Regions from separate parts of the Peribacillus sp. FSL E2-0218 genome, predicted to be linked through region 3. Evidence: riboswitches for the same ligand, from Rfam matches in the RefSeq annotation. Region 3 holds a riboswitch; each other region holds the start of a gene.
The links. Region 3 has a riboswitch for S-adenosylmethionine ahead of MHI53_RS10870 (Na+/H+ antiporter NhaC family protein). Riboswitches for the same ligand answer to the same signal wherever they lie in the genome.
Positions count from the first base shown of each region.

Region 1: linked by a shared signal. The riboswitch ahead of MHI53_RS23045 (O-acetylhomoserine aminocarboxypropyltransferase/cysteine synthase family protein) and the one ahead of MHI53_RS10870 (Na+/H+ antiporter NhaC family protein) in region 3 are both predicted to bind S-adenosylmethionine.
Region 2: linked by a shared signal. The riboswitch ahead of MHI53_RS05865 (methionine ABC transporter ATP-binding protein) and the one ahead of MHI53_RS10870 (Na+/H+ antiporter NhaC family protein) in region 3 are both predicted to bind S-adenosylmethionine.
Region 4: linked by a shared signal. The riboswitch ahead of MHI53_RS19670 (methionine ABC transporter ATP-binding protein) and the one ahead of MHI53_RS10870 (Na+/H+ antiporter NhaC family protein) in region 3 are both predicted to bind S-adenosylmethionine.

Region 1 covers NZ_CP150304.1:4,749,896-4,757,653, reverse strand. Annotated here, with positions in the region: gene MHI53_RS23075 (acetyl-CoA C-acetyltransferase) at 1-383, shown strand, start outside; gene MHI53_RS23070 (acyl-CoA dehydrogenase family protein) at 456-2,243, shown strand; gene MHI53_RS23065 (arsenate reductase family protein) at 2,371-2,727, shown strand; gene gcvH (glycine cleavage system protein GcvH) at 2,823-3,206, shown strand; gene MHI53_RS23055 (toprim domain-containing protein) at 3,299-3,649, shown strand; gene MHI53_RS23050 (thioredoxin family protein) at 3,668-3,976, shown strand; SAM riboswitch class I at 4,142-4,245, shown strand; gene MHI53_RS23045 (O-acetylhomoserine aminocarboxypropyltransferase/cysteine synthase family protein) at 4,356-5,666, shown strand; SAM riboswitch class I at 5,785-5,899, shown strand; gene MHI53_RS23040 (methionine ABC transporter ATP-binding protein) at 6,068-7,102, shown strand; gene MHI53_RS23035 (methionine ABC transporter permease) at 7,095-7,758, shown strand, end outside.
Region 2 covers NZ_CP150304.1:1,224,272-1,232,029, forward strand. Annotated here, with positions in the region: gene ugpC (sn-glycerol-3-phosphate ABC transporter ATP-binding protein UgpC) at 1-655, opposite strand, end outside; gene MHI53_RS05845 (helix-turn-helix domain-containing protein) at 783-1,670, opposite strand; gene MHI53_RS05850 (iron-containing alcohol dehydrogenase family protein) at 1,996-3,102, opposite strand; gene MHI53_RS05855 (MetQ/NlpA family ABC transporter substrate-binding protein) at 3,180-4,001, opposite strand; gene MHI53_RS05860 (methionine ABC transporter permease) at 4,059-4,727, opposite strand; gene MHI53_RS05865 (methionine ABC transporter ATP-binding protein) at 4,714-5,730, opposite strand; SAM riboswitch class I at 5,800-5,906, opposite strand; gene MHI53_RS05870 (MBL fold metallo-hydrolase) at 6,119-6,943, shown strand; gene MHI53_RS05875 (CDP-glycerol glycerophosphotransferase family protein) at 7,645-7,758, shown strand, end outside.
Region 3 covers NZ_CP150304.1:2,238,236-2,245,993, reverse strand. Annotated here, with positions in the region: gene MHI53_RS10875 (alanine/glycine:cation symporter family protein) at 1-417, opposite strand, end outside; gene MHI53_RS10870 (Na+/H+ antiporter NhaC family protein) at 712-2,028, opposite strand; SAM riboswitch class I at 2,159-2,265, opposite strand; gene MHI53_RS10865 (SOS response-associated peptidase) at 2,566-3,237, opposite strand; gene MHI53_RS10860 (hypothetical protein) at 3,299-3,454, opposite strand; gene hutG (formimidoylglutamase) at 3,649-4,608, opposite strand; gene MHI53_RS10850 (LysR family transcriptional regulator) at 4,731-5,621, shown strand; gene MHI53_RS10845 (IclR family transcriptional regulator) at 5,697-6,452, opposite strand; gene MHI53_RS10840 (biotin-dependent carboxyltransferase family protein) at 6,604-7,599, opposite strand; gene pxpB (5-oxoprolinase subunit PxpB) at 7,601-7,758, opposite strand, start outside.
Region 4 covers NZ_CP150304.1:4,098,395-4,106,152, forward strand. Annotated here, with positions in the region: gene MHI53_RS19655 (M20 family metallopeptidase) at 1-273, opposite strand, end outside; gene MHI53_RS19660 (MetQ/NlpA family ABC transporter substrate-binding protein) at 351-1,223, opposite strand; gene MHI53_RS19665 (methionine ABC transporter permease) at 1,245-1,895, opposite strand; gene MHI53_RS19670 (methionine ABC transporter ATP-binding protein) at 1,909-2,931, opposite strand; SAM riboswitch class I at 3,089-3,200, opposite strand; gene MHI53_RS19675 (GNAT family N-acetyltransferase) at 3,332-3,799, opposite strand; gene MHI53_RS19680 (amidohydrolase family protein) at 4,274-5,584, opposite strand; gene MHI53_RS19685 (zinc-dependent alcohol dehydrogenase family protein) at 5,722-6,711, opposite strand; gene MHI53_RS19690 (ABC transporter ATP-binding protein) at 6,806-7,597, opposite strand; gene MHI53_RS19695 (iron ABC transporter permease) at 7,618-7,758, opposite strand, start outside.

The DNA.
Region 1 (7,758 bases), 2.5 Mb from region 3:
TGGGAATGAAGCCGATTGGAAAGTTCCGTTCCTTTGCAGTGGCTGGTGTACCGCCAGAGATTATGGGGATCGGTCCGATCGCTGCCATTCCGAAAGCTTTAAAACTAGCAGGTCTTGAACTATCCGATATTGGTTTGTTTGAATTGAATGAAGCCTTCGCTTCTCAATCGATCCAGATCATTCGTGAGCTCGGATTGAATGAAGAGATTGTCAATGTGAATGGCGGAGCGATTGCCTTAGGACATCCGCTTGGCTGTTCGGGAGCCAAATTGACATTGAGCCTTTTACATGAAATGAAGCGGAGAAACCAGCAATTCGGAGTCGTGACAATGTGTATCGGCGGCGGTATGGGTGCTGCTGGAGTCTTTGAATTATTAGCATAATTCCATCCTCCCGGAAGCCTTCAGCTGCTTCCGGGGGATTCAATGATCATTATTCATTTAGGAGGAAATAATATGTCCAATCAAACAACAGAAAACCTCATTAAAGGTGGAGCCTTTTTAGTAGAAGATATTACGTATGATCAAGTATTCACACCGGAAGATTATACAGATGAACATAAAATGATCGCCAAAACTACTGAAGATTTCGTTTTGAATGAAATTTTGCCGCAAGTTGAACATATAGAAAACCACGAATTCGACCGTTCGGTAAAATTACTGAAAGATGCAGGAGAAATTGGTTTATTGGGTGCTGATGTTCCTGAGGAATATAGCGGGTTGGGACTTGATAAAATCAGCTCTGCGTTAATAACGGAAAAAATGGCTCTTTCAGGCGGCTTCGGCATTACGCACGGTGCACATGTAGGGATCGGCTCATTGCCAATCGTATTATTCGGTAATGAAGAACAAAAGAAAAAATATCTCCCTTTATTGGCAACTGGTGAGAAAATCGCGGCTTATGCTTTAACGGAGCCAAGCTCTGGATCTGATGCTCTAGGAGCGAAAACGACAGCGAAATTGAATGCCGAAGGCACACACTATATTTTAAATGGAGAAAAACAATGGATCACTAATGCAGGCTTTGCAGATGTCTTCGTTGTATACGCCAAAATCGATGGCGAACAATTCTCTGCCTTCATTGTCGAGCGTGAATATAAGGGTGTATCCACTGGTGCGGAAGAGAAGAAAATGGGCATCAAAAGCTCTTCTACCCGTACTTTAATCCTTGAAGATGTTCAGGTGCCGGTTGAAAATCTTTTGGGTGTAGCCGGTAAAGGACACGTCATCGCCTTCAATATCTTGAATATCGGCCGTTATAAATTAGGTGTGGGTGCTGTCGGCGGATCTAAACGCGCTCTTGAAATTACAGCAGCTTATACGAATCAACGCCAACAGTTCAAAACGAAAATTTCCGATTTTAATTTGACTAAGGAGAAGCTTGCAACGATGGCTGCAAAAATATATGCAGCGGAAAGCTCGGTATACCGTACTGTCGGTCTTTACGAACAAAGGCAAAGCAAGCTGACGGACGAACAAGTGAAAGATGGCAAATCAATGGCGGCTGCGGTTGCAGAATATGCGATTGAGTGTTCATTGAATAAATTCTTCGCTTCCGAAGTATTGGATTACGTAACGGACGAAGGCGTACAGCTACATGGCGGTTATGGTTTCATGCAGGAATACGAAATTGAAAAAGCGTATCGTGATTCCCGCATTAACCGGATTTTTGAAGGTACGAATGAAATCAATCGCCTGCTTGTTCCGGGGACATTCCTGAAGAAGGCTCTTAAAGGGGAGTTGCCGCTTCTTCAAAAGGCTCAAGGATTGCAGGAAGAATTAATGATGATGATGCCGGAAGAGCCTGGCGACGAGCCTTTGGCACAAGAAAAAATGCTTGTTAGAAACGCCAAGAAAATCGGTATTTTGGCAGCTGGCCTCGCTGCGCAAAAGTTCGGCAAAAAACTTGATCAAGAGCAAGAAATCCTTTCCAACATTGCGGACATCGTATCGCTTGCGTATGCTGCGGAATCGGTCGTATTACGTACGGAAAAAGCGATTGCGGCTACTGGTTTGGAGAAGAACAAACAAAAGGTGCTTTACACTGAAATTTTCGTTCAAGAAGCATTCAATGAACTTGAACAGCATGCAAAGGAAACCTTGATTGCCGTAGAAACGGGTGATACTTTACGCATCATGCTTTCTTCGCTTCGCAAGTTGACAAGACATACCCCAATCAATGTCATTGCGAAAAAACGTGAAGCGTCCGTCAAGGTAATCGAAACGGAAAAATACGCGCTATAAGCAATGAAATGGTTCAATGAAGGGAATGTCCGCAATGGGCATTCCCTTTATTTCCTTTGTTCAAATCCGGTGCATTTCGTTGTATTGCTTGGTGAAAACGGGTATTCTATTGATAGGTGGTGAAACGATGGGCTTAATATTATACTGGTACCCAAAATGCGGCACATGCCGCAATGCGAAGAAGTGGCTGGATCATCATGAACTGCAATATGAAGCGATCCATATAGCGGAAAATCCGCCTTCCCGAACCGAAATCGAACAATTGTATAAAACGAGCGGGTTGGAGTTGAAGAAGTTTTTCAATACTAGCGGACAAAAATATCGCGAGCTGGGCTTGAAGGATAAGCTTAAGGAAGCTACCGAAGCCGAAATGCTTGATATATTGGCGACTGATGGGATGCTTCTGAAAAGGCCGATTGTTACGGATGGTACGAAAGTGACAGTAGGTTTCAAAGAAGAGCAATTCGAACAGGTATGGAACTAAAATTATACAAAAATTTGGTTAATTCCTTACTTAAATAATATTTCTACCTTATAATGTAATAGAAAAATAAGCTATACATATGGAGGGAATTAATAATGACAACAACACCAAAAGAACTTCGTTACACGAAAGAACATGAATGGGTCAAAACGGAAGATGGTACTGTGCGTATCGGGATAACGGCTTTTGCCCAATCAGAGCTAGGGGACATCGTTTTCGTCGAGCTTCCTGAAGTTGGAGACGAGCTTAAAGCCAACGAGCCATTCGGAAGCGTTGAATCGGTAAAGACCGTTTCTGAGCTGTATGCTCCGATCAGCGGCAAGGTTGTCGAAGTGAACGATGAGTTAAGTGACAACCCTGAATATGTGAATGAATCTCCTTTTGAAAAAGCATGGATGATCGTCGTTGAACCAACGAACAGCAGTGATGTTGAAGGACTTATGAGCGCGGAAGAATATGAAAGCTTGATCAACGGGTAAAACGAAGGAGAGGGGGCCCTTAAGAGGGTCTGCTCTCTTTTTCCTTTCGTGCTTGGCGGTTGTCCACATAATTCGTGAAATGGAGTGATGACATGGAATGCGGCGATTTCGATAAGGTGATCATTGTAGAGGGCAGTTCCGACAGAAAAAAGGTTGCCTCCGTTTTAAATGAAGATGTGGAAATAAGATGTACGAATGGAACCATTTCCATCACTAAACTGGATGAATTGGTGGAGGAATTGATGGACCGGGATGTGTATCTCCTTTTTGATGCAGATGAATCGGGAGAAAAACTGCGCAAGCAATTTCGAAGGGAAATGCCGGAGGCGAACCACCTGTACATTCATAAAATGTACAAAGAAGTGGAAAGCTCACCGGAACATCATATTGCAACTGTACTTCTGGCTGCCAACATGAATGTTAAAATGAAATTTTTAAGTTAAAGGGTGAACGACTTAGTGATGCAGGAATGGAATGAGGAAGAATGCCGGGTTGCTATTGAAAGCGGGGAAAACTTTTGCCTATATTTATACACGCCTTTATGTGGCACGTGTCAGGTGGCGTCGAAAATGCTGACGATATCTTTGCAATTATTCCCGGAAATGATGGCAGGCAAAATGAATATGAACTATGTCCAAGGGATGGCCGAAACATATGAAATCGAAAGTGTGCCCTGTTTATTGCTGTTCAAGGAAGGACAACTGTACAAAAAGATATATGCCTTTCAATCCGTTCCGTATCTGTATGGATTGCTTAAGGAAATCAGCTGAGAAACCCAAACGGAAACCGGATTGGGTTTTTGGCTTTATAGCAACTAGGTAGAGAGGCAGAATAAAAAAACAAAGAATATTCTAACAATTGATTGACTGGATAATGGTAAAATGCTATATTTTGAATGTGGAAAACTGTTGCATGTAAAGGTCAAAATTTAATAGTTCTTATCAAGAGTGGCGGAGGGACTGGCCCGACGAAGCCCGGCAACCGGTATACATATATACGGTGCTAATTCCAGCAGAGTGTTGACTCTGGAAGATGAGGTGTGTATGAAAGCCTCTTCTTGTGGAAGTGGTTTTTTTTGTTTAAGTGAAGAACCGTTCCCAAGGCCGCTTATATTTTCAATGAAATCCATATAGGAAGAGGAGAAGGCGTATGTCAGATAAAAAATTGCGTTTCGAAACATTGAGTGTTCATGGTGGCCTGCAAGCAGATGAGACTGGAGCACGTGCCGTTCCGATTTATCAAAGCAATGCATACTTGTTCAAAGATACCGATCATGCAGCCAATTTATTTGGTCTAAAGGAAACGGGATATATATATACACGTCTCCATAATCCAACTGTCAGCGTTTTTGAGGAGAGAATGGCATTATTGGAAGGCGGAATCGGCGGATTGGCCACTGCAAGCGGAATGGCTGCCATTTCACTGTCAATCCTCAATATTGCCGGTGCAGGGGATGAAATCGTTTCGGCCTCCACCTTGTATGGGGGAACATATAACCTTTTCGAAAACACCCTTCCTAAATACGGAATTAAGGTGAAATTCGTTTCTCCTGATGATCCTGAGAATTTTAAAAGGGCAATTACGCCAAGAACAAAGGCCATATTTGCAGAAACGATTGGAAATCCAAGTTTGCGGGTCCTCGATATTGAAGCGGTGGCAAAGATCGCCCACGAAGCCCACATCCCATTGATCATCGATAACACCTTCGCTACTCCGTATCTTTGCAGACCGATCGATTTTGGAGCGGATATCGTCATCCATTCCGCAACGAAGTGGCTTTTGGGTAATGGAACGACTTTAGGCGGTGTCATCGTGGATGGAGGCAATTTCAACTGGAACTCGCCGAACTTCCCCGGTTTCACGGAGCCTGACCCAAGCTACGATGGCTTGGTTTATGCCGATGCAGTGGGCCCTGCGGCCTTCATTACCAAAGCCCGGGTGCAATTGCTCCGCGATTTAGGACCTGCGTTAAGCGCCCAAAGTGCTTTCCAATTTACGCTTGGTCTTGAAACGCTTCATGTAAGGATGAAAGAGCATCTTGCTAACACCAAGACCGTCATACAATACTTGAAAAACCACCCTGCCGTGAAATGGGTATCCTATCCGGCCAATGAGGATCATCCAGATAAAGCGCTTGCGAATAAATACCTGCCTAAGGGTGCGGGAGCCGTGGTGACCTTTGGGATTCAAGGAGACCGTGAAGCAGGGGCCAGGCTCATCAATTCGGTGGAGTTATGGTCACATGTGGCGAATGTGGGAGATGCGAAGAGTTTAATCATCCACCCCGCCAGCACCACCCATCAACAGCTGAATGATGCAGGCTTGGCAAAATCCGGAGTGAGCGCCGATCAAGTCCGTCTATCCATCGGAATAGAAAATGTAGATGACTTGATAGAAGATTTGGAGCAGGCAATACAGAAAGCGACGGATATCGTTTCGGTGACATCCCAATCGATTTAAGAAAGTAGTCCTAAACTTTTTTGTGTTAGAAATAATATACATTGCACTCCTTTTTTATCTGTGATAGAATTTCTCCATACTAATGAACGTAATGATGTACAAATATTCTATATATTAGCTCTTATCAAGAGAGGTGGAGGGATGTGCCCGATGAAGCCCGGCAACCGACAAGGAGGTTTTTCCTTGGAAAGGTGCCAATTCACACAAAGTGTAAACACTTTGGAAGATGAGGGGAAGGCCAGCTTTTTTACCTGCCTTTCTGCTCATGCAGAAAGGTTTTTTTATTTTTAAAATTTAGGAAACCATAAGCATGTGCAAGCTTGGTAAAAGATTAAAAGCTGGATAATGTAGATAAATCAACTAAGTTCATAGGTTTTATTGGATAAAAGAGGTGAGCATGAATGATTACATTGACCAACGTCAGTAAGCTGTTTCGAACAGGAAAAGGAAACGGCGGGACGATCAAGGCTGTAAATAACGTGAACGTTGACATAAATAAAGGCGAGATTTTCGGCATCATTGGATACAGTGGGGCAGGGAAAAGTACGCTGATAAGAATGCTCAATGGCTTGGAGGCACCGAGCGAGGGGACGGTTGTCGTAGCGGATAAGGAAATTTCCAAAATTAAAGGGGCTAACCTTCGTAAGGCCCGCCAGGAAATCAGCATGATATTCCAGCATTTCAATTTATTATGGTCCAGAACCGTTCAGGATAATATTTCCTTCCCGTTGGAAATTGCAGGGGTTTCAAAATCGGAACGGATGAAGCGAGTCAATGAATTGATCAAACTGGTCGGACTTGAAGGCAGGGAAAAGGCGTATCCCTCGCAGCTAAGCGGCGGACAAAAGCAAAGGGTCGGAATCGCAAGGGCCCTTGCCAATGATCCGAAAGTTCTATTGTGTGATGAAGCGACTTCCGCTTTGGACCCACAGACCACTGACTCCATCCTTGAATTGCTCGTGGATATCAATCAGCGACTGGGATTAACGATCGTCTTGATCACACATGAAATGCATGTAATCCGTAAAATCTGTCATCGTGTGGCCGTGATGGAAAACGGGCAGGTCGTTGAGCAAGGTCCAGTCCTCGATGTGTTCAGGGACCCGCGGGAAGAGATGACGAAGCGTTTCGTGCAGCAGGTGACGGAACCAGAAGAAACGAAAGAAACGATGGACCATTTGTTCGAACGCTATCCTGCAGGTAAAGTGATTCAATTGACTTTCGTCGGTGACCATGCCGAAAGCCCGTTGATAACCAAGCTCGTACGCAACTTCGAGTTGGATGTCAACATCGTTCAAGGTAAAATATCCCAAACAAGAAGCGGCTCATATGGAACATTGTTCATTCACCTTGATGGCACAGAGGATGAAATGCTCCGCGCAATCGAATTCGTTAAAGCACAGCAGGTAGGCGTGGAGGTGATCACTCATGCTTGAAGAATTATTGCCGAATGTGGATTGGGAAAAAATGATTGAGGCAACAAAAGAAACACTGTATATGACAAGCATCTCTGTAGTGGCAACCTTCTTTATCGGGATACTATTGGGGTTGGTCCTGTTCCTGACAGGGAAGGGCAATATGTGGCAAAACCGGGCCGCTAACGGGATCATCAGTGCTCTCGTTAATATTTTCCGTTCGATTCCATTCATTATTTTGATCGTACTGCTCATTCCTTTCACCAAAGCGCTAGTCGGTTCCATGATTGGCGAGAATGCGGCACTGCCGGCACTCATTATCGGAGCAGCCCCGTTTTATGCACGGATGGTGGAAATCGGTCTCCGTGAAATCGATAAAGGTGTGATCGAAGCCGCTAAATCGATGGGGGCCAAAACGAGCACCATCATCTGGAAGGTCCTTCTTCCAGAGTCGATGCCCGCCCTCGTTTCAGGGATCACGGTAACATCGATTGCATTAGTCGGCTATACCGCAATGGCTGGGGTCATCGGTGCAGGCGGGCTTGGTAACCTGGCCTATTTGGAAGGCTACCAAAGAAGTCAAAATGACGTTACGCTCGTAGCGACAATCGTTATTCTAATTATCGTCTTCGTAATTCAAATTATTGGAGATGTGATTACATCCAAATTGGACAAAA
Region 2 (7,758 bases), 1.0 Mb from region 3:
GGGCACCGACCTGTTGGATGATGCCATCCTTCATGACGACAAGCCTTGTCGCCATCGTCATCGCTTCCGTTTGGTCATGTGTGACATATATCGTCGTTGTATCAAGTCGTTTATGTAGCTTGGCTATTTCCGCGCGCATTTGGACCCGGAGTTTTGCGTCAAGATTGGATAACGGCTCATCCATCAAGAAAACTTTTGCGTCCCTTACTATTGCACGGCCAAGTGCCACACGTTGGCGCTGCCCGCCTGAAAGCGCTTTAGGTTTTCTGTTTAGATATTCTTCAAGACCAAGGATCCTTGCCGCTTCAGTGACCCTTTGCTTAATTTCCGCTTTTGGCGTTTTCCTCAGTTTTAATCCGAATGCCATATTGTCATAGACGGACATATGGGGATATAATGCGTAGTTTTGGAAAACCATAGCGATATCACGATCTTTTGGCGGTACATCATTGACTCGTTTGCCGTCGATATATAAATCACCCTGTGAGATGTCCTCAAGGCCGGCAATCATCCGTAAAGTCGTCGATTTCCCGCAGCCGGAAGGTCCTACAAACACAATGAATTCCTTATCGGCAACATGAAGGTTAAAATCCTTAACAGCCGTCACCTTTTTATCATAAATCTTGAAAATATGATCCAATACTAGCTCTGCCATGAAAAATCCCCCTTTTAAACTACTGATTACTTGTACCAATTAACTATAGTCTAAGCTATCAGTTTAGAAAAAAGTATGTGCACATTGCACAAAAATGGATAATGATCCTTTTCTTGCAAACGGAAAGTCAATCATTCAATAACATAAGCAAGTAAGCAGTCAATGCGTGCCGAAAGTTTCTTATATCGAGTCCTGTCCTCTCGGTGAATTTGTCTATCCGGTACTGCAGGCTGTTCCGGTGTATATAAAGCTGTTTGGCGGCATGTGTGGCATTGGAATTACACTCGATATACGTTTTGATCGTATTGATAAGCTCCGTATCCTTCCTGGTCTTGCCAAGAATCTGATTGATATACCACTGCGTATTCGCATCAGATTGCCGATTCAATAGTATGTAGGGGATGATATCGGCCAAATCGGTCACCTTCAAATCCGGCAACTCAGCTTGTGCCAAGGCAAAACATTTTTTCTCCCGAAGCCTGTGGTTATGAAGGTCTTGGCTGACAAGGTGAAAGCGCCCGGTGAACATCCGCGTCTTTACATAAAAATCACTTTCCAGTGTAGAGGAGATGGCGAGCAGGTCGTTCTTCGATAATGCCTCACCCTTGTCCGTTTCAATCAGGATTCCCTCCGTCTCATTGTCCCAGATCAAGGCTGCGTCGGATGGCACGAAAGCAAGGCAGGCATCTTCAAAATCAGGCCGGGAAAAATCGGCATGACTCAGCTTGAAGTGAATGAAGCGCACGTTTTCCCAGCTTGTCAAAGGCAGGGGTGCATTCGGTTCGGTTAAAAAAGCATTCCAAGATGGTTCCGAAAACGTGGTGAAATGGGTATGGTCCAAGGAAGACGGAAAAAGCAGCTCCAATAAACGGGTTTCCTCGGCTGTGATTTCAAAGCGGGGGATGCCGAGAATGCTTCCCATTGAGTCCTCGAACCAAACAAATTCAGAGATGTCATCTGTATCGGCTTTATTATAAATCGCGTTGGGGAACTTTTGTTTAAGATTTTCAAGCACTATTCTTCACCTTCTTTCTCCCTATCATTATAGCGAAAAAAAATAAAGTTCAAAAGAATAGGATGTAACAGATGTTTTTCAAAAAAGGAAACTCATGGTTCTAAAAGGGAGTTCAAAGAAAAATTACAAATATTCGTAACGTTTATTCCTATCTTGCCCACTATGCTGTGTTTAGTGATTGTGCTTTGGCTCGTCATCATTTTGGCTGGGGCCGTTTTCAATAAATGAATGTACAAGAAGTAAAAGGGTGAGGCATATTTTGCAATCATAATATGCCTCACCCTTTATTTTTATGGCTTTTACGATGTGGGTCGTGGATCTCCTATTAGTTCATGGATTTGCTCGCGGGGTTTGTAAGGACTTCAAGGTTTTGCATGGCAGCTGCCACTTTCTCCATGGTTATATCAGGGAAAAGGAGGTGGATGGCTTCACCCTCCATTACAGATAGGGCGGCCATTTGCTCCAGTTCCGCTTTATGCTCCAAGGTAAGGCCAATTTCGGATAAAGTCCTCGGCAGCTTAAGAGATTCGTAGATGGGGAGCAGCTGTTTGATATCCGAGAATTTTCCTTCTAGCAATAACTGCACTAAAATGCCATATGCCACTTTTTCCCCATGCAGTAAATGATGAGTTTGTTCAAGGGAGGTCATGCCATTATGAATGGAGTGGGCACCTGCAATTCGCAGGAACTGGTCACCAAAGCCTCCCACTAGGCCACTCGTGACGATATTCGTTTCCATTACACGCTGAAGGGAATCCGTCCATTTTCCCTTTGTCAAATCCGCCAGGGCTTCTTCTCCATGTGTCAATAAAACTTCCTGGCATTGCTTCGCGGCTATGTGTGCCAATTCAATGCAGGTGGACTTGGTCGCAATTTTTTCTACGAGTGCATTGCCCTCATACCATTTCGCCAATGTATCACCGATTCCTGCCCGGAGATAGGCAATAGGCGAGTCCAGCAGTATTCCTGGCTCGATCAGTAACATCCAGGCGCTTTTTTCATGAATATCGAACCGCACATATGAACCGTTACGATCATAAATGACGCTTAATGGTGTCCAAGCGGCACAAGTGGAAGCGAGGGTCGGAATGAGGATGATTTCCTTTCCAATGGAGTTTCCCGCTGATTTGGCAAGGTCGAGCAGCTTGCCTCCGCCAATTCCGATTAAGACATCCACGTTTTCTTCCTGTGCGTACTTAACCACACGCTCAATCTCAAGATCACTGCACTCCCCATTATATTTTAAAAGTTTCGTTTCGACATTTTCTAATGCAGGAAAGAAGGGTTCAGCCACTTCCCACGATTTGTCTCCGTGAATAACAAGCACTTTACGCATGTTCGCTTTATTTAGTTTTGTTTCCAGCGTATCGAGAATATTAGCCATGCAGGCATAGTAGGAGGGACCGCTGCGGACTTCCAGTAGGGTATTCATCGTTTTTTTTTCTCCTTCATGTAAAGGCCTGTTCCACAAAAAGGGACGCAGGCCTCGAATTTAAGTTTTTTGGTCGATCACTTCATCCAATCAGGTTTTCCGAAACCGACGAAATGGCTATCGATCACTTTTTCAAACTCGGAGGACTCTACCACTTTTTTAATATCCTTGGCATATTGAGCGTCTACATCTTTTGTATTCACAGCGACGACGTTTCGATACATATCTGGCATATTTTCCAATACAAGGGCGTCCTCAAGCTTCATTTTTGCTGCAAGCGCGAAATTGCCTGGCACCGCGGATAGATCGACACTTTCCGTTGCCCGAGGCAATTGGGCGGATTCCAATGGCTTGAATTGGATATTTTTAGGGTTTTTCGTTACGTCTTTTTCAGAAATTTTTAAAGGATCGACATCTGGATCGACTTCAATCAACTTTTCATCGACCAATACTTTAAGTGCACGTGCAAGGTTGACCGGATCATTTGGCAAAGCCAAGGATGCGCCGTCTTTAATGTCTTTTAACGATTTATATTTGTTCGAGTAAATCCCCATCGGTGCTGTAGGAACGATGATAAGGTCAGAGAGCTTTAGATTATTTTCTTTAGCGAAGTTTTCCATATACACTTTATGCTGGAATAGGTTTGCGTCGATCGAGTCGTTGCCAAGCGACTTATTCGGCTGGATATAATCAGTGAATTCAACGATTTCCACCTTGTAGCCGAGATCCTCCAGACCTGGTTTGATGGCTTCATTGACCATATCGGCGTATGGGCCGGTGGTCGCCCCGATCTTCAATTCTTTTTTGTCTTCGGTTTTTGGGGATGCATTGTCGCTTCCGCAAGCCGTCAACCCAAGGGCAAGGGCACATACCGATATTAACGAAGCTATTTTCTTCATATAAACTTCCTCCTAAAAATGTTATGTATGGTTTGAATCATGGGTAAAAGAAAGATTCTATCGTTTGTTGACTAAATATGACGCCTTGTCACCAAGCATTTGGATGATTTGTACAAGGCAGATCAAGACGACGATCGTCGTGATCATGACCGTATTATCATAGCGGTAATATCCGAACCTGATGGCCAGGTCTCCAATTCCGCCTCCCCCAATCGTTCCTGCCATGGCGGAATAACCGATAAGGGAAATGGTCGTTAATGTAAGTCCTTGGATGATACCCGGTTTTGCCTCAGGCAGAAGTACATCTTTTATGATCATCCACGGCGTGGCACCGACGGCGATTGCCGCCTCAATCACCCCTTTGTCTATTTCGCGCAATGCCGATTCAACGATCCTTGCAAAAAAAGGTATCGCGGAAACGGAGAGGGATACGGAAGCAGCCTTTGGTCCTATCGTCGATCCCGTAAGCAAATTCGTTAAAGGAAGGAGGGCGACCAAGAGAATGATGAATGGGATGGAACGGACAATATTGACTACGAAGCCGAGAGAACGATTCAAGATACTATTTTCGAAGAACAAGTTCCTCGTTGTCGTAAACAGTAATACGCCAAGCGGCAAGCCGATAAGAAGGGCAACCGCCAGTGAGACACCCACCATATAAATCGTTTCAATGAATGCTTTATTAAGGTCAGGCAGGATATTGATGATGGAATCAAGCAGTGACATGTTTTAGCACCTCCACAGAGCTGGTACGATTCTTTATATAGGCTAATGCCGAAAGGATTTCAGCAGCATCGCCATTCAATTCGATGATCAATATCCCTAAAGGTATATCCTGAATATACTCGATTTTCCCGTGCAGGATATTACCCTTTACCGAATAAGATTGTAGGGTATCGGAGAGAATCGATTCACCTGCCGTTTGCCCTTCGAATTGAATTTTTATGATCGTTCCTTCACTTTCCTCAATCAAATGTGAGGGAAGCTCAAAATCTAGTACACTGCAAATGAATTTTTTCGTTAACTCCTCTTTAGGCTGTGAAAATATTTCATAAACCGAACCTTCTTCTATCACCCGCCCATCCTGCATGACCGCGACCCGATGGCATAGTTCCTTGACCACTTCCATTTCATGTGTAATCAATACGATGGTGATGCCAAGTTCGCGACTGATTTTCTTCAGTAGCTGTAAGATGGCTTTAGTCGTGGTGGGATCAAGGGCTGAAGTCGCCTCATCACATAACAATACAGTGGGATCATTGGCTAATGCACGAGCGATTCCGACCCGCTGCTTCTGGCCGCCGCTAAGTTGGGCGGGATAAACATCCTTTTTGTCGCTGAGTCCTACGATATCCAACAGTTGTAAAACACGTAACGTAATGGCTCCCTTCGATTGATGCGCTGCCTTCAAGGCAAAAGCCACATTTTCAAAAACGGTTTTGGAACTGACCAGGGAAAAGTGCTGAAAGATCATTCCGATTTTTTGACGTTGCTTACGCAGCTCCTTGCTAGATAAAGAGGTTAAGTCAGTTCCGTCAATGATGATATTTCCTCCTGTCGGACGTTCAAGCAAATTCAAGCAGCGAAGTAATGAGCTTTTGCCTGCTCCGCTGTAGCCGACAATTCCATATACTTCCCCTTTTTGAATGGTTAAAGAAACGTTATCCACTCCGATAACTCGGTTTTTCTTCGATATGTATTCCTTCCTGACTGAACGGATTTCAATCATGAGCCAACCCCCTTAAGCATAAAAAAAACTGTCTCTATCATTCAGAAAGAGGCAGCGAAATTATATCTCGTCTTATCTTTCAGAATGCAATCATTCTGCAGGAAGTGGCACCGTTCCCGATTGGGGCGGTTGCCGGACATCACAGGGCCTGATCCCTCCGTCACTCTTGATAAGTAAATTATTATTTTGGAATATTTCAATTTTTTTAATATATTCTATAGTATTTGTTAATCACCTCATTGTCAATGAATTCTGTGATTTTAGAATAATTTTTTTTGCTTGTTCCATTAATTCCTTGTCAAATGGGGGGGATGGTAATACATTTATTGTAATAAATAGAAAAAACGTGGAGTGTAGCTATCTAATAAAATGAAGGGTGTGCAGGTTCATGATAGAGGTTAAGACGGTAAATGATGTGGTTTGTGTGCACGGAATTCCGGGGGGAGTCAGGTCGGGGATGAGCGTTTATGTGTTTCTAACGGACGGTCTTCTGATTGATACGGGCGCCCAGATTTTAATGGATGGACTCATTCCTTTCTTTGAGTCAGCCGACTTCGATTCGGTGGCCCTTACGCATTATCATGAAGACCATACGGGAGGAGCCGCCTGGATTCAGGAACATAAAAAGGTTCCGATATTCATTCATCCGGTGTCGGTTGAGGCTTGTGCGAAAGATGCTGAATATCCCGCTTATCGTAAAATGTTTTGGGGAAGGAGGGATGCTTTCAAAGCTGAGCCGCTTGGGGAGGCCGTTCATTCCCGAAGCCAAGCATGGGAGCCGATTTACACCCCCGGTCATGCGCATGACCATATGGTGTATTTGAATCGCAATACCGGCATGCTTTTTTCAGGCGATCTTTTCGTCACTCCAAAAACAAAACTTGTTCTGCGGGAAGAGTCCGTTCCGGTAATCATTCATTCCATAAAAAGATTGCTTCACTATGACTTTGGGGAGATGTTTTGTTGCCATGCCGGGTATGTTCCGAATGGAAAGGATATGTTCAGAAAAAAACTCGATTATTTGGAAAACCTCCGTGGTGAAATTTTGCTTTTGCATGAACAAGGACGAACGGTGCGTGAGATTCAGCATCTCGTTTTACCCCATCGATACCCCCTTATCGAAATATCGGAGCATGAATGGGATTCGGAGCATATCATTACATCGATATTGAATGAAAATGTTCTGGATGCAAGTGAGAAAACAAGGAAGTAGGGTATATTGCCAAGAGAATGCGTAATCAGTTCCAGACAATTGACTGATGGAAGGAAGAGTGAGAGGTTTTCATGCTTGTAAAAAGCGTAATAAGCCATTTAGACTGTAGGCAAACTCGCAAATAATGGAGGCTGCTTACAGTTATTTTTGTTGATGAGACCGTAATCATGATTAAGAGGTTGGACTGCGATCGTTCCTTTCCACTTCATGCACTCGCTTATCCGCGAGCGCTCCGTTCCTAGCTGTTTTCAACTCGATAAAAATATTTTTTTGCGCGAACGGATCTAAGAATTTGTGTGAGTGCATGTAAGCTGGATAGGGACAAGTACAGAAGGTAGTAGGTCCGAGTCCCTTTATTATAGGGGGTTGAAGCATATGGATCAGGAATAATCACCTAAAAGAAGGGGAGTGAAAATTAATCAGGTGAACAAAATTAATTTTCTAAAATAAGGAAAAAACACCCACTTTGGTCTCATGAAGTTTTGATGTTATTCGCATGATTTGGTATAATTTTATGTTTAGAAGCATGCAATCTACTAAATAATAAAAAGAACCACAAAATATTAATTTATGGAATTATTAGAATATATTTTAAGCAAGGGATTGTCATGTACAATAAATAACGACTGTTCTCTTATGGGATGATAGTCAAAGAGAATGAACAAAGTGCTACATTACATGGAAAAAAAGGTGATCAACTAGTGGAAGCGATTCATGCAACCGATTTTAATTTAAATGGCTCAAAGATTGAAATAATCCTGAATGGAATTATAGAATCAGCCAACTTGATATTTCGAAATAATGATACAAAGGAA
Region 3 (7,758 bases):
CAAAGCTTTTTCCATATAATACGCAGGACCTCCACGGAAAGCGTCCCCATCCTTGACTTTATAGATTTGGGCAAGTGTACTTTCTATGAACGCAGAAGCAGACCCAATCAGAGCGATAAGCCACATCCAGAATACGGCGCCTGGACCACCCATCGTAATCGCCAAGGCTACACCTGCAAGATTACCAGTTCCTACCCGTGAAGCGGTGCTGATGCAAAAAGCTTGAAAAGATGTAACACCCTTTTTTTCCGCCGAAGCACCTTCACCCAAAAGCCTGAACATTTCCCCTGCCATTCTGAATTGAACAAATTTAGTTCGAATTGAAAAATAAATGCCCATGCCAATCAGTAAAATGATCAAAATGAACGACCATAAAAAATTATTTGTTTCAGTAATAAAATTCCCTATAAACTCCATTTCTCCAAAAAACCCCTTTAATCTACATGAATTATTATAAAAACATTTTGTATTTTAATTTATTTCCCGTTTCCTCTGGGAAATAAACAAACAAAAAAGGAAATCCAAACATGAATTTCCTTACAATAATCTATTATATCCTACGATTCTATTTTTTTCATTCAAGAATTTGCATGAAAGAGCCAAAAAAACGCCATTAATAAACACAGAAAATTAAGACATTTTCATCGAACGCAAAACTATCTGAATATAATGAAACGTCCTGAATCTTAAGATTCAGGACGTTTCCATGGTTTAAGATGCCCGTTTTTTTACTTCGATATCTTTTGCCTGAAATCGTGGATAACCAATCAAGATGGCTATGACTCCACAAATTCCAATTAGTATCGGGTAATATGAATAGGGGAGGATGCTTATTGGCGAAATTTTTGCCACCCCCGCTGCAACAAGCAGTTGTGCGCCATAGGGAATCAATCCTTGGACACAACAGGCAAAAACGTCTAGCAGGCTCGCTGATTTCCGAGGATCGATACCATACCTTTCGGCAATGTTTTTCGCTAACGGTCCGGCAATGATGATCGAGATCGTGTTATTTGCCGTTGATAGATTTGTTAAGCCTACTAGTCCGGCAATGCTGAATTCAGCTCCTTTTTTTGATTTGCTTTTTTGGGTGACGACATGCAGTAAATAATCGATGCCGCCATTATGTTGGATGACCGCTACCATACCGGCAATCAAAATCGCCAGGAACGAGATTTCATACATGCCAGCCATTCCATCTCCCATTTTTTGGATCACATCCAGCAACTTATAACTTCCATCCGCTAAACCGATAATACCGGCAAACACGATGCCGAAGGATAGGACAAGAAATACGTTGACACCTGCCAATGCCGTGATCAATACACACAGATACGGAAGGATTTTCACCCAATTATAGGAATGTTGCGTAATGGCCGCCTGCTCACCTACCGTTAATATTCCCAAAATGACACATGTGACGATGGCCGCAGGCAGGACGATGAAGAAATTCACTTTAAACTTATCCTTCATTTTCGTCCCCTGCGTACGTACTGACGCAATCGTCGTATCGGAAATGAATGATAAGTTATCGCCAAACATGGCACCGCCGATAACCGCAGCCATTGAAAGCGCAAGAGTTATATCCGTTTGCTCACTAATGCCTACTCCTATCGGTGCAAGCGCTACGATCGTTCCCATGCTTGTTCCCATGGATAAAGAAATAAAACAGGCAATTATGAAAATCCCTACCATCAAAAGATTTTGCGGAAAGACCGCTAAGGCAAGGTTGACCGTTGATTCAACTGCCCCCATGCCATTCGCCACTTCTGAAAAAGCACCGGCCAAGAGGAATATGACAACCATTAACATGATATTGGAGTCCCCTGCTCCTTTACAAAAAATGTCGACCTTTTGATTGAATGATTCTTTCCGATTCATGGACAATGCCACTGCCGCTGCAATGGAAATCGCCACTAACACTGGAAATGAATAAAAATCTTTTGTAACGATTCCTGAGCCTATAAATAAAATCAAAAAAACGACAAATGGGATCAGTGCCCACGGATTTCCTTTGTTGTGTGTACTCATGATGAACTCCTTTTGTATATTGATTTGCCAAAGCATTTTAGCTTAATCGTGTTCTATCTAAATCCAATAAATATAAAAGACCTCTTCCAATAAACACAAGAAGAGGTCTTTTATTTTATAAAAAACACCCTCCTTATCTTTCAGGCGAAATGAACCTGCTGGATTTGGCACAGCACTCCTGAAAAGTCTGCTGCCGAGACATCTGCGGGCCAGTCCCTCCGTCTCTCTTGATAAGAAGATTTATAGTATATTATGGTATCAACGACATCATAAGCCGCATCGAAAAGCAAATATAAGAGTACAGTATTTTGTATGTTTTCGCAAGGATTAGTTGAAAGTATTCGACTTCGATTCTTAAAATGGTAAGAAAGACGCCGGAGATCCCGGACGGCCTCTTGCTAGAAAAACGCCTACTAAGTGAAATGGAAAGCTCAAATCCAAACTAGCATGTATCAATAAAAACACCCCAAAGATGTTAGTTTTGTGTCTAACATCTTTGGGGCCGTTCACTCTTGGTTAAAGGAGTCTAACAACCTATCAGCACATTTGTTGGATGAGGCTTGGCGAGTTGTTTTTAGGCGAATTCACATCAGTCGATACCTCAAATGCTTCCATTTGCTCCGAATCGAAGGGCTTTAAGTATTGCTGAAGATATCCTGTATCATGAATGGAAAGGTCCAGCCAAGCTTTTTCATCTCCACGTTTAAGGATGACGGGCATGCGATCATGGATGCCCGTCATCAGCTCATTGGGTGCAGTGGTGATGACCGAGCATGAATGGATGCTCGTGCCATCTGGAGATTTCCACGTTTCGAACAGACCGGCCATACCGAATGGAGCGTCATCCTTCAGTTTGATTCGCATCGGTATTTTTCGTTCCGGTGTCTTCTTCCACTCATAAAAGGAATCAGCGATGATCAAGCACCGTTTCTTCTTATAAGAATTCTTGAAGCTTGCCTTCTCTGCAATGGTTTCCGCCCTGGCATTGATCATTTTATAGCCCACTTTTTCATCTTTGGCCCAGAAAGGAATGAGTCCCCAACGAAGGTATCCAAGTCGATTCCTGGTTCCATCATTAATGACGGATAGCACGGAATGGGAAGGGGCTATATTATAACTGAATTGATAATCTTCATCGAATGACCCTTGAATATCGAAGCGTTCCATTATTTCTTCCATACTTGTAAAAAGAGTGAACCGTCCGCACATACTATCGCCTGCTGTCCTGTAAATTTATTACAGTTTAACAAAAAAATCCGACAGGTACAAATCAGCGTTCTAAAATCCTGATGTCCGTGAATGGTTGATTAAATAATTCACTCGTAATCAACAGCGTGCCCAGCACTTCCCTTTCATCTTCAGCTACGATGATTTCTGACAAAATCATCATACTGCCATTTTTGACCGTTACACGATATTCATTCATAAAATCCCCCCTCATATGCCTGGATGGTAGCTATTATAAACCATAAGCATCCTTCTATCACCATGTAACACTCGCTTCCTCCCGCCTAAGCAAAAAGACTGCCGTGAATCACACGACAGTTTCGTCCTTACTTCATTCCATTCATACTTTAAAATATGATGATATCGATAATAGGGAGGAGATGCGATACTGGCTCATGAAATAACATGCAGCAAAACCTCATTGACTAAGTGTGCCGCCAATGTAACGGTTTTATTGTTTTCGTCCAAACTTGGATTCACTTCCGAGATATCAAAGGAAAGGATCTTTTCATTTGCTACGACATGCCGCAGCAGGCTACGTACCAATTTCGGATCGAGTCCAAATGGCGATGGTGCACTTACACCAGGGGCATAAGCTGAATCGATGACGTCCGTGCATAACGTGAGGATGATGAAGTCGTTTTCCTTGGCAAATTCGTTGATCCGATGTTTCGTATCTTCCATATCATTCAAAGACAATTCTTCTTCCAATATGTATTCGACTTTATTTTTTTCGGCCGTTTTGAATAAGGCCTTTGTATTGCCCTGCTTTTGAATTCCCACACATAAATAACGGCAATTTTGATCCTTATCCAAGATTTGTTTAAACATCGTTCCTGATGAACTTTCTTTTTCATAAGGCCGCATATCAAAGTGGGCATCGATATTAATCATTCCCAATCTAGCCTTCGAGCCGAGGAATTTCCTGGCGCCGAGATAATGACCATAAAAGGTTTCATGTCCACCGCCTAAAATGATGGGAATTACGTCACTCTCCAGAATCCTGGCAACTGCTGCACCCAATTGGTCTTGCGCGGCCTCCATTTCCCCAGATTCACATACGACATCGCCAGTATCCACCAACTCCGTTTCCGGTGTTAAATGGCAAGGTAGCTTGGCCAATGACTGCCTAATATAATCAGGGGCTTCACCCGCACCGATCCTGCCTTTGTTCCTTTTGACACCTTCATCACATTTGAAGCCAATCATTCCATATGTTTTTGATTCCTTGCCAGTGATGGACAATTCGGAAATCGGCCTCATTTTCACTCTTTGGTGGTATCTGAAGCTATCCATATCCGTTTCGGAATCCACTCTGCCATTCCAATGGGTTAATGACGGTTTATTATACATAATTTCTCCTTTCGCTAAAAAATTCAGAAATATCTTTTTTTACAGTATAATGGAGATGATATATAATTACTAATACCATTTTTCAATAGATCTATAGTTTAAAGCTATAAAAGGAGACTAGTATGGATTTTCGCCAACTTCGTTATTTCATCACCATCGTCCAGGAGATGAGCTACTCCAAAGCAGCTAAATTATTGCATATATCACAGCCGTCCTTAAGTAATGCGATCATGAAATTGGAGAAAGAAGTTGATTTACAACTATTGGAACGCAATACAAGGGGAATTGAGCTTACGGAGGCAGGAGCCGTTTTTTATTCAAGATCTCAGGATCTGCTGCGGAGGTTCAATAATATGCAAGTGGAATTTGAGGAAATGAAACAGGTTGGAAGCGGGACAATATCGATAGGATCGATTGAATCATTCAAATTTTGGTTCCCAAAAATCATCAGGACATTTAAAAACGATCATCCTGCCATCCATTTAAAGGTTCGGGAGATCTTGGGCGAAGAACATGTCATCGAGGCGCTGAACCAGTATCAAGTTCATTTCACGATCACCAATCAGCCGATAAACCATGCCGAGATCATATCCATTCCCCTTTATAAGGAACAATTCATGCTTTTGGTCCATAAAGATGACGACTTGAATGAAAAAGATTCCATCACTTTACATGACCTTGAAGGGAAAGAAATGATCATCAGTACAGCTGGATTTCAAACAAGAGATGATATTATGGAAGCCTTCAAAAATGAAAAGGTGAACCCGAGCATCTTTTACGAAATTGAAAGGCTGGAAACAGCTTGCAGTTTGGTTGAAGAAGGCTTGGGCGTCACCATTTTACCTGAAAGCTATATTAAATCCGTTGAAACCAGGAATACTGCGATCCTTGAAATAAATTCGATGTTTTTGCATAGGACTGTTTATATGGCCTACTTGGCGGATCGATATTTGCCGACATCTGTTAGTAATTTGGTTAATGAGATTGAAAGTTTTTTCAAGAACAAGGAATAATAGATTCGGATGATCTTCACCCCTTATGCCCCCTTTTTGCACAAGGGGGCTGTTCGTTTATGTATAAACCTTATCTTAATGAGTTTGCGAACCTAGTTTCATCGAAATCTCCTTGGCTGCTTTCGTCACCTTTTCTATCAATTCAGGCAAACGGTCCTCCTGAAATCTTGCTTCAATCCCAGCAACGCTAATGGCAGCGATAATTTGATTTTTTCCGTTAAGGATCGGTGCGCTGACCGATTTTGTATAATTCTCCAATTCTGACGAAGTTATCGTGTAGCCGTTCGCCCTCGCTTCTTCCAAAGCATGCCGGAGTGTGTTTTCATCAGTTATCGTTCCAATTGCTATGGGATGAAGATCGGTGCCGTCGATATACGTTTCACGTTCTTCTTCAGGCAAATACGCGAGTATGATCCGAGAGTCGCCGGCATATAGAGGTGAACGCCTACCGATGGACGTATAAAGCCGGACGGGCTGCAAAGTATCAACCTTTTCAATATACATGGCTTCGTCCTTATCCCGCACGATCAAATTCACGGCCTCCTCTACGTCATCCCGAAGTTGCTTCATGATGGGATAAGCGATTGCTCTGATATCCAAACGCTCACCCACCAGTTGACCAAACTGCAAGAATATTAGGCCAAGTGAATAGAGACCATCATCATCCCGTGTTAAAAAACCCATTTCTTCCAATGATCCCACCATTCGGTGCAATGAGGTTTTGGGCAGGTTGGAGTGTTCCATCATTTCATTAAAGGTGAGTTTCGGATGATCAATGAAAAGCGTAAGGATCTGCATCGATTTCACGACGGTTTTGTTATGTGCGTGCATGCCATGACTCCTTTCAAAGTTTTTCCTCAGTGTTCTTCTTCCTTATCATCTCTCATTCTATTATAAAACACGGAAAAAAGATGTAAGCAAAAGACGAAAAAAAAACTGAAACAGGAAAGAAGGCGCCCGGCACGGGAACCTCCTGATGGAATCATATGAACTGCCATTTATTCAAGGCCAATGAAATCGAAGTCTGCAATTCTTTCATTTCGCGTTCTTTTTGAAGGTACAGGAGTTCTGCCTCCCTTAAGTTCACGCGGGAAAATTGGATGGATTCCCCTGGTTTAACCTGAGCAATCATTGATAAATCGGCGGTTATTACTTGAGCTATTTTAGGATATCCGCCCGTCGTTTGGCTATCCGCAAGGAGAATGATCGGATTTCCATCCGGCGGAACCTGGATCGAGCCATTAGTGACCGCCTCGGAAAGCAGCTCCTCTTGATTTTGCCATTCAAGCGCCGGTCCTGATATTCTATATCCCATCCGGTCAGATTGATTGGAAACCTTAAATGAATGCTCTTCAAAACGTTGTTTACTCGAATGGATGAATTGCTCGTACTGGCTTCCAGCAATGAAACGGATGAGTGGATTTCGAGCTGGTATGAACTCCTTTTCATTGACGTACCACTTCGGAGAGGAAAAAGAGCCCTTCAACTCCTTCCTGCCCATAATGGTTTGAAGTTCATTACATGCAAGCACATCGCCAGCCTTTAAAGCCCTTCCCAAATAGCCTCCGATCCCAGCTCGTAAATAGGTGCTCTTGCTACCCATCACTTTTGGAACCTCATATCCCCCGCCAACGGCTAAATAAGTCCGGCAGCCTGATTTACATCCTTCGAAGCGCAGGATGGATCCTTCCTTTACATAAATGGGCCTCCACATCGGGGCATCATGATTATCGATTGTAGGTGTTAAATTCGCACCCGTTATCGATATCAGGCAATTTTTCTCCATTTTTATAGTGGGCCCCATCAGTGTAATTTCCATGGCTGCCTCTCCTTCATGATTACCTACCAACATGTTGGCAATCCGCAGTGAATAGCGATCCATCGCCCCACTTACGATCACCCCATGTTGCTGAAACCCTTTTCTGCCTAGATCTTGAATACTAGTCAATAATCCGGGCTTGATTATACGAAGGCTCATCTTATCCCCCCTTGATCTCTTTATATTCTTGTTCAGAGATTGGCTGGAACTTCACCATGTCTCCCGCTTGTAATAAGCTTGGGGGGGTTACATTCGGTAAAAATAATTCCATTGGCGTTTGTCCAATCAATTGCCATCCCCCAGGTGTTGATATCGGAT
Region 4 (7,758 bases), 1.9 Mb from region 3:
TGCATCATATTCGGCTAAAAAGGCAATCGTGGGTCCTTGCTTGGAAGAGGTTTTTTTGGCGATGAATCCTGTTTCGTGTCCAGCTATATCGCGGGTCACTTCAAAACCCGCCGCTTGAAGCAATTTCGTCAACGTATCCGAAGCGAAGAACTCTTGATTGCCAATTTCTGGTTTGGCATGGATCGCCTGACTCGTTTCCACATATAATTTGGAATGTTCATCGATGTGATCGGCAATGATTTGCTGAGGCGACTTCACTAATTCAATTCCCATATTGCTATCTCCCCTTTTCTGTTAATGAAAAAGCCGGACAGCTACCTATATTGCATCCGGCTCTTTCGATCTTTACATCATTTTTCATTAGCTGGTTTTGTCCAGGAATCTTGGTAATTCAATAATTCATCGACCGTCACATATGCCGGAATCGAGCTTCCTTTATACGTTTTTTTAATGAACGCTTCCACTTCTTTCGACTGATAAAGTTCGACTAATTTTTGCAGTTCAGGACGATCGGCATCTCCCTTTTTGACGGCAATGATATTGATATACGGTTTCGCCGTTTTACTTTCATGGAATAATGAATCTTTTAAGTTAAGTCCCGCTTCCACGGCAAAGTTACTATTGATGGTGGAAGCATCGGCATCATCCAGCAAACGTGGCGTACTTCCGGCAGCAACAGGTTTGATTTTCAAGTTTTTCGAATTATCCTTAATGATATTCGCTGATCCCGACCCATTGAATTCATCTTTCAATGTAATCAAGCCCGCTTCCTGTAAAAGGAGTAAGCCGCGGCCCCAATTCGTTGCTTCATTCGGAACGGCAATAGTGGCACCATCTGGAATATCTTTTATACTTTTATGTTTTTTCGAATAAAGGCCCATTGGCGCAATGACGGTAGACCCGATGGCCTCCAATTTCAAATTTTGATCTTGAATGAATTCATCGAAATAGGCGACCGTTTGGAATGAATTCGCATCGATTTCGCCCTCGCTCAAGGCAAGGTTTGGTTGGATATAATCATTAAACGTGACCAGCTCGATATTCAGGTTCTTCTTTTTGGCTAATTCGACAATGTACTCCCACGTTCTCGTATCCCCGCTGTTGACTCCGACTTTCACGGTTTTCACATCATCTGAACTGCCTGATGCCCCCTTCTCGTTTCCGCATGCTGCCGTCACGAGCGCAAATGCCAATACCATGATCGTTACTAAAATTTTCTTCATGTCTCCTACCTCCTGATATATTTATCTTCTTCTGATTTTTCTGGAAACGAAGTTCCCGGTGGATTGCAGTAATTGAACGATGATCACGAGCACTGCTACCGTGACGACCATCGTCATCGTATCGAATCTTTGATAACCGTAAGCCAAAGCTAGATCTCCGACCCCGCCAGCACCAACGGCCCCTGCCATCGCAGTAGCTCCGACAAGCCCGATTGTCGCTGTTGTGAAGGTTAGGATCAGCGAACTAAGTCCCTCAGGAATCAAAAAGCGATGGATGATCTGCCATGTTGTTGCCCCCATTGCCTGGGCTGCCTCGATGATTCCTTTGTCCACCTCCAACAGGGAGTTCTCGACGAGCCGGGCAATATAAGGAGCGGCGTAAAAAACAAGCGGAACAATCGCTGCATTCGAACCGATTCCAGTGCCTACGATCCATCTAGTAAAAGGAATGATTGCGACAAGTAAGATGATGAAAGGAACCGATCGCACAATATTTATGATTGGGTTCAATACATTAAAGATCCATTTATTATCCATGATGTGACCCTTCCTTGTTATGACGAGCAAGACGCCAAGCGGAAGCCCGATCAGCCCGGAAAAAATCAACGAGAGGGCTACCATATAAAGAGTGTCGCCGAAAGCGGTCGACAGCTGCTCTGCCGTTATTTCCATTCCCCAAAGTGTATTACCCATTTACCTGCACCTCCTGGACGAGAATCCCCTCATCTTTAATATATTGATAAGCCTTGGCTACCTCTTGCTTGTCACCCGTCACTTCGATGATCAAATTCCCAAACGGCGTTTCTTGAATTTCAGAAATATTGGCTGATAAAACACTTAAGTGAACATCATATTTCTTTGAGATCGTAGAAAGCAGCGGGGTGCCGGAAGTAGTCCCAATAAAATTAATTTTCCAAATAATCGGAATGTGCGTCCCTATCCTTTTTAGGAAACTTTGCGGAATCTCATCATGGATCACCGTTCTCACGAAGTTTTTGGCGATAGCCGTTTTGGGCTTGGCAAACACCTCGAACACGGAGCCTTGTTCAACCACGAAGCCTCCCTCCATCACTGCCACCTTATTGCAAATTTCCCTGATCACGGACATTTCATGGGTGATGAGCAGAATGGTGATATTGTATTCTTTATTGATTTTCTTCAAGAGCTGCAGCACGGCACTCGTTGTTTGCGGATCCAATGCGGATGTCGCTTCATCACATAAAAGGATCGATGGGTTGGTGGCCAATGCCCGTGCAATCCCAATCCGCTGCTTTTGACCGCCGGATAATTGTTCCGGATAGCTCTTTGCTTTACTCGATAAGCCGACGAACTCAAGCAGCTCGCTTACCCGCTCTTTGATCTCTTTACTTGGCGTGCCCGATAAAACCAGCGGTACAGCAATATTATCAAAAACGGTCTTCGAGTTTAGTAAGTTGAAATGCTGAAAGATCATCCCGATTTTCTTCTTTTCTGCCCGTAATTCCTTCGGGCTCAATGAAGTGAGCTCCTTCCCGCCGACGACTACCCTACCTTCTGAAGGATGTTCCAGCAGGTTGACTAGCCTGATCAACGTACTTTTCCCGGCCCCGCTATAACCGACTACACCGAATATATCCCCCTTCTCGACGGTCAAATCGATGCCTTTCAATGCTTCGACGGTCTGCTTCTTCGTTTCGTAAACCTTTTTAACATGTTGAAACTCAATCATCCTGTCTCCCCCCAGTTGTTCGTTTTTTCGATTTCATTATCAGAGAAGAGCTTTGCATGAATAAACAAAAGAGGCCTCCTCCGTCATCAGACAGAAGAGGCCTCTTTTAGAAATAAAAAAGAGTAAACTCTTAATTTAATTATCTAAGAAAAGCTCCTTCTTATCTTTCAAACTTTCGTCCGTTGGAATTAGCACAGTATTTTTACAAAAGTAAAAACCCGCTGCCGAGGTATCATAGGGCCAAGTCCCTCCACATCTCTTGATAAGAAATAACGTTATATTTAATTATGTCCTTCACTATATCTTCAAATCCAGCTAAAGTCAACCACCATTTTCATCATTCAAAAAATTTTGACAGGATAGTTTATTTATTATTTTTTTATTATATCAATATAATTTATTATAAAGATTTCCTCATTCTCCATACAAGATATTTTTCGTTTTCTTCCCTTAGCTTCACCATTCCTGACTTCGTATAGAACCGAACCGCGCGTTGATTATCCGGAGACACCCTTAACTGATATTCGGATACCCCGAACTTCCTGAAAAAGGTTTCTGCATAGCCGACCAATTCCTTGCCAAGCCCCTTACTCCGGTATTCGGGAATAAGATAAAACAGATTCACATAGCCAATTTCAGTACCTTCATATTCCCGAATTTGAAGCTCCATCTGTCCGATCGGCTCCTGATCCCGTTCAATGATCACCTGCCCATCCGGAAATTGGCGCACCCTTTCTTTAATTCTATTCAAATACGATCGCTCATCTCCAAAACCCTCTTCAGACCCAAAACTTACAACATACGAATCCTTCCTGAATGCAACGATTGTTTCCTTATCTTTATCGATATCTATGGTTCTAAATATCAACTTCATCACTCTCTTTCGTTTTGTTGGGATAATAATGACAGGTACTTGCACTCTTTATTGTTAAATAAGAGGACACTTTTCTCCAACTGCTGCAAATCTTCTCTAAAAGAATAAGCTTCTTTTTTCATTCCCTTCATCACTTTACATGTACATGAAGCATGCTGTAAAAATCATGTATACTACACATTAACAACATATTCCATTATAAAATGAATTAAATTGTCGATGCTAGCAAAGATTGTTTAACCAGTTCATCGTTTAACATTAGCTGGCTACTATTGCGGTCAATCGAATATTTCGTCCCAAACCCCATTTAATTCGTCCCACATTCGAATTTACCGACCAAACCCCCGTTTTTTCCGGCCTACATACGAATATTTCGTCCTACACCTCGATTAATTCGGCCGATCCGCCTTTGCATCATTCCATCCATAAAAAAAAGAAGCTGTACGTGCAGCTTCTTTTCATTGTTATTTATCGTGAAAGGGTTCCTTGCAGGCGATTGGCTTCGGCAATGACTTTTTCTTCGTCGATGGTGAGGGAGACGCGGTCTTTGACGACCATTTTGCCATCGATGTATACATCGCATACGTCGTTTCCGCGTGCGGCATAGAGCAAGTGTGAGTAAGCTTCGCTTAGCGGCTGCAGATGTTCTTTGTCGTGAGGGTAAATCGTGATGAAGTCCGCTTTTTTACCTGCTTCGAGTGATCCGGTGTGACTCATGCCGATTGCTTCGGCGCCCATTCTGGTGGCCATGGCCAGTGCGGTTTGGGCTGGGAATTTAGTGGCGTCCTTGTAGATGCCTTTTTGCAGCAAGGCTGCCGTCCTCATTTCCTCGAACATATCGAAGTTGTTATTGGAAGCTACGCCATCTGTTGCCACGCCCACTTTAATGCCTGCATCCAAGAGGCTGACAACATCGGCAATCCCCGATCCGAGCTTTAGGTTACTGATTGGATTGTGGGCAACACGGACGTCATGCTGTTTTAATATCGACCGTTCTTCATCATTGAGAACGACACCATGGGCCATCACGGTCGGCTGGTCGAACAGTCCTAGACGGCGAAGGTGTTCGACAGGACGGGATCCGTACCGCTTTTCGATGTCGAGGATTTCAAAGTCCGTTTCCGATACGTGAATGTGCACCATCAAGTCATTTTCCTTAGCGATCCGGGCACTCTCGGAAATGGCTTCAGGTGTACAGGCATACGGGCTATGCGGTGCGACCATGGTGGTCAGGCGGCCATCGGCAAAATTCTTATACGCTTTCGAGAACTGTTCAGCCCCGGTGAGGTTCGCTTTTTGGTCTTCTTCGGTACCCAAGCTGAAAATCGTGTAGGAGAAGGCTCCGCGCATGCCTGTTTCGCTTATCGTTTCCATGACAGCCCCTGCATCTATTCCATTTGGATTGAACATATCCGAAAAGGTCGTCGTGCCCGATTTCATCATTTCCAAGATGCCAAGCTGTGTGCTTACTGAGGCAATTTCGGTTGTGAACTGGGCCTCGATCGGCCAGATTTTCGTTTCAAGCCATGGCTTGAGCAGCATATCATCCCCGATTCCGCGCAATAGCGTCATCACGATATGTGAATGGGCATTTACAAGACCTGGCATCACCCATTTCCCGCCAAGGTCGATCACTTGATCTGCATCCTTCAATTGCTCTTTTGAATGCGGACCGATAGAGGAGATGGTTTGATCCTGCACAACCATCATGCCATTTTCAAAGATTTGATTTTCCTTATCCATGGTAAAAAAAGTAGCATTCATATATATCGTTTTCATTCGTATCTCCTCCAAAGTCGTATCATTGCTCAACATGTGTCTATTCCGCATTCTACCCTAGCCTCTTACCGGTATTCAAGTAATTCCATATTATCAGGGGCGATTACCTTTTACCTTAGGAAGCTAATTCCATTTAATCAGCTGCTTAAAAACACCTTTCCTCTATTGCTGGAGGAAGTTTCGGCGACAGTAATGGCTTCCTGCACATCCCGAAGGTCATAGTGGGAATGAGGCAGCATGAGTTTCAAGCTATGATCGGCAATGAAGCCGAGCAAGCGGTCAAACGTTTCGTGCCAGGTTTGAACGGACGCCCGCTGGTTCCAATGCCTTAGGTGAAACATCTGAACATGAACTTTTGTCGCTTTAGAAATTTTCGCCCAATTGACGGATTGACCTGATAGCAGACCGATCGTCAGCAGAATGCCAGTAGGCTGAACACAAAAAGCCAGCTCAGAGCCAGCATTGCCGCCCACAGAATCGATGGCCGCATTCGCTCCTCGCCCACTCGTCCATTCCATCACGGCATCGGTCAATGCTGTCCTGGACGTGTCGATTACAAGATCGGCACCGAGTTTGAGCAGTTCAGCGGTGTAGGTATCGTTTCTCGTTACGGCAATCAGCTTGAAGCCAAGGATCTTCGATAGCTGGGTGAAGATACGGCCAATCGCAGATCCGCAGGCATTCACGACCAATACATCATCCGGCTTCAGCGCCAACGATTCTGTGCAAATCAACCAGGCCGTCAACGGATTGATATATAATTGTGCCGCAACATGATCCTCGATCGAATCGGGAATGACGATGGCAAGTTCGGCAGAGGTTCTTACATATTCCTGCCACGTTCCTTCGCCGCGCAAAGGCAAAACACGTTTGCCAATGAGGTCTTTCGAACCAAAAGGACCCACCTCTTCCACAATGCCGACGCCTTCGTAACCTGGGATCGCTGGCAAGGGAATTCGATGGGAATAGGCGCCTCTGATGGGCAGCAGGTCAGACGGGTTAATCGGACGGGTGGTCATCCGAACGAGGACTTCCCCACTTAAAGGTTTTTGTATAGATGTATGTTCCACTTTTATCACGTTTTGCGGATTCCCGAACTCATAGAATTTTGCGCATCTGGCTTCCAATATCGTAAGTCTCCTTCACTATCAAGTTCCATCTATTTTATCATGATGAAAAAAGATCAGGGAGATGGATATCCCCCTGATTGTGCAACACGTTTTATAGATTTTGTGATAAACCAATTGGAATGCATAATGGTGTTTGATCTACAGGATTTTCGATAATACAGCATTCCAGTCTAAAGACGTCCTTAATCATTTCTTTCGTAAACACCGTTCCAGGCGGTCCCTCTTTATAGATTTTCCCCTTCACGATGCTAATCAGATGATCGGCATATTGTGCTGCTTGATTTAAATCGTGCAACACCATGACAATCGTACGTCCATAGGTTTGGTTTAGATCGCGCAGTAATTCCAATACTTCGATTTGGTGTGCTAGATCGAGATACGTTGTCGGCTCATCCAATAGTAAAAGGTCCGTTTCTTGTACCAAGGCCATTGAAATCCACGCTCTTTGCCTTTGCCCTCCAGACAAGGCATCCAAAGTCCGATCAGCGAATTCCGTCATTTTAGTGGCGGATAACGCCCGGTCCACAATGGCCTCATCCTCCAGGGTCTTCCTGGAAAATAACCCCTTATGAGGATGCCTGCCATAATGGCACAGTTCCTTAACGGTTATATCCTCAGGAGCCTCGGGAGCTTGAGGCAGAATGGCCAATTTCCTTGCCACTTCCTTAGAGGATTGAAGGGCGATCGCTTTTCCATCTAAATAGATCGTCCCTTCCTGAGGCATCAATAATCGAGCAAGGGACCGCAGGATGGTGGACTTGCCGCATCCATTGGATCCAATGATTATGCTTATTTTACCTTCCGGGATGTCTAAATCGATATCCTCAATGATTCGATTCGTTCCATAAGAGAGAGAAAGATGCTCTGCTGATAATGTTGTCATAACCGCCAGCCTTCCTTATGTTATTTTCGTTCACGACGTAATAAATATAAAAAATACGGCACGCCAATCACCGCTGTGATAATTCCGGCGGGTATTTCTACTGGCGGGAATAATCCCCTCCCTAGGCTATCGGCGACGAGCAGAAAGATTGAACCAAAGAG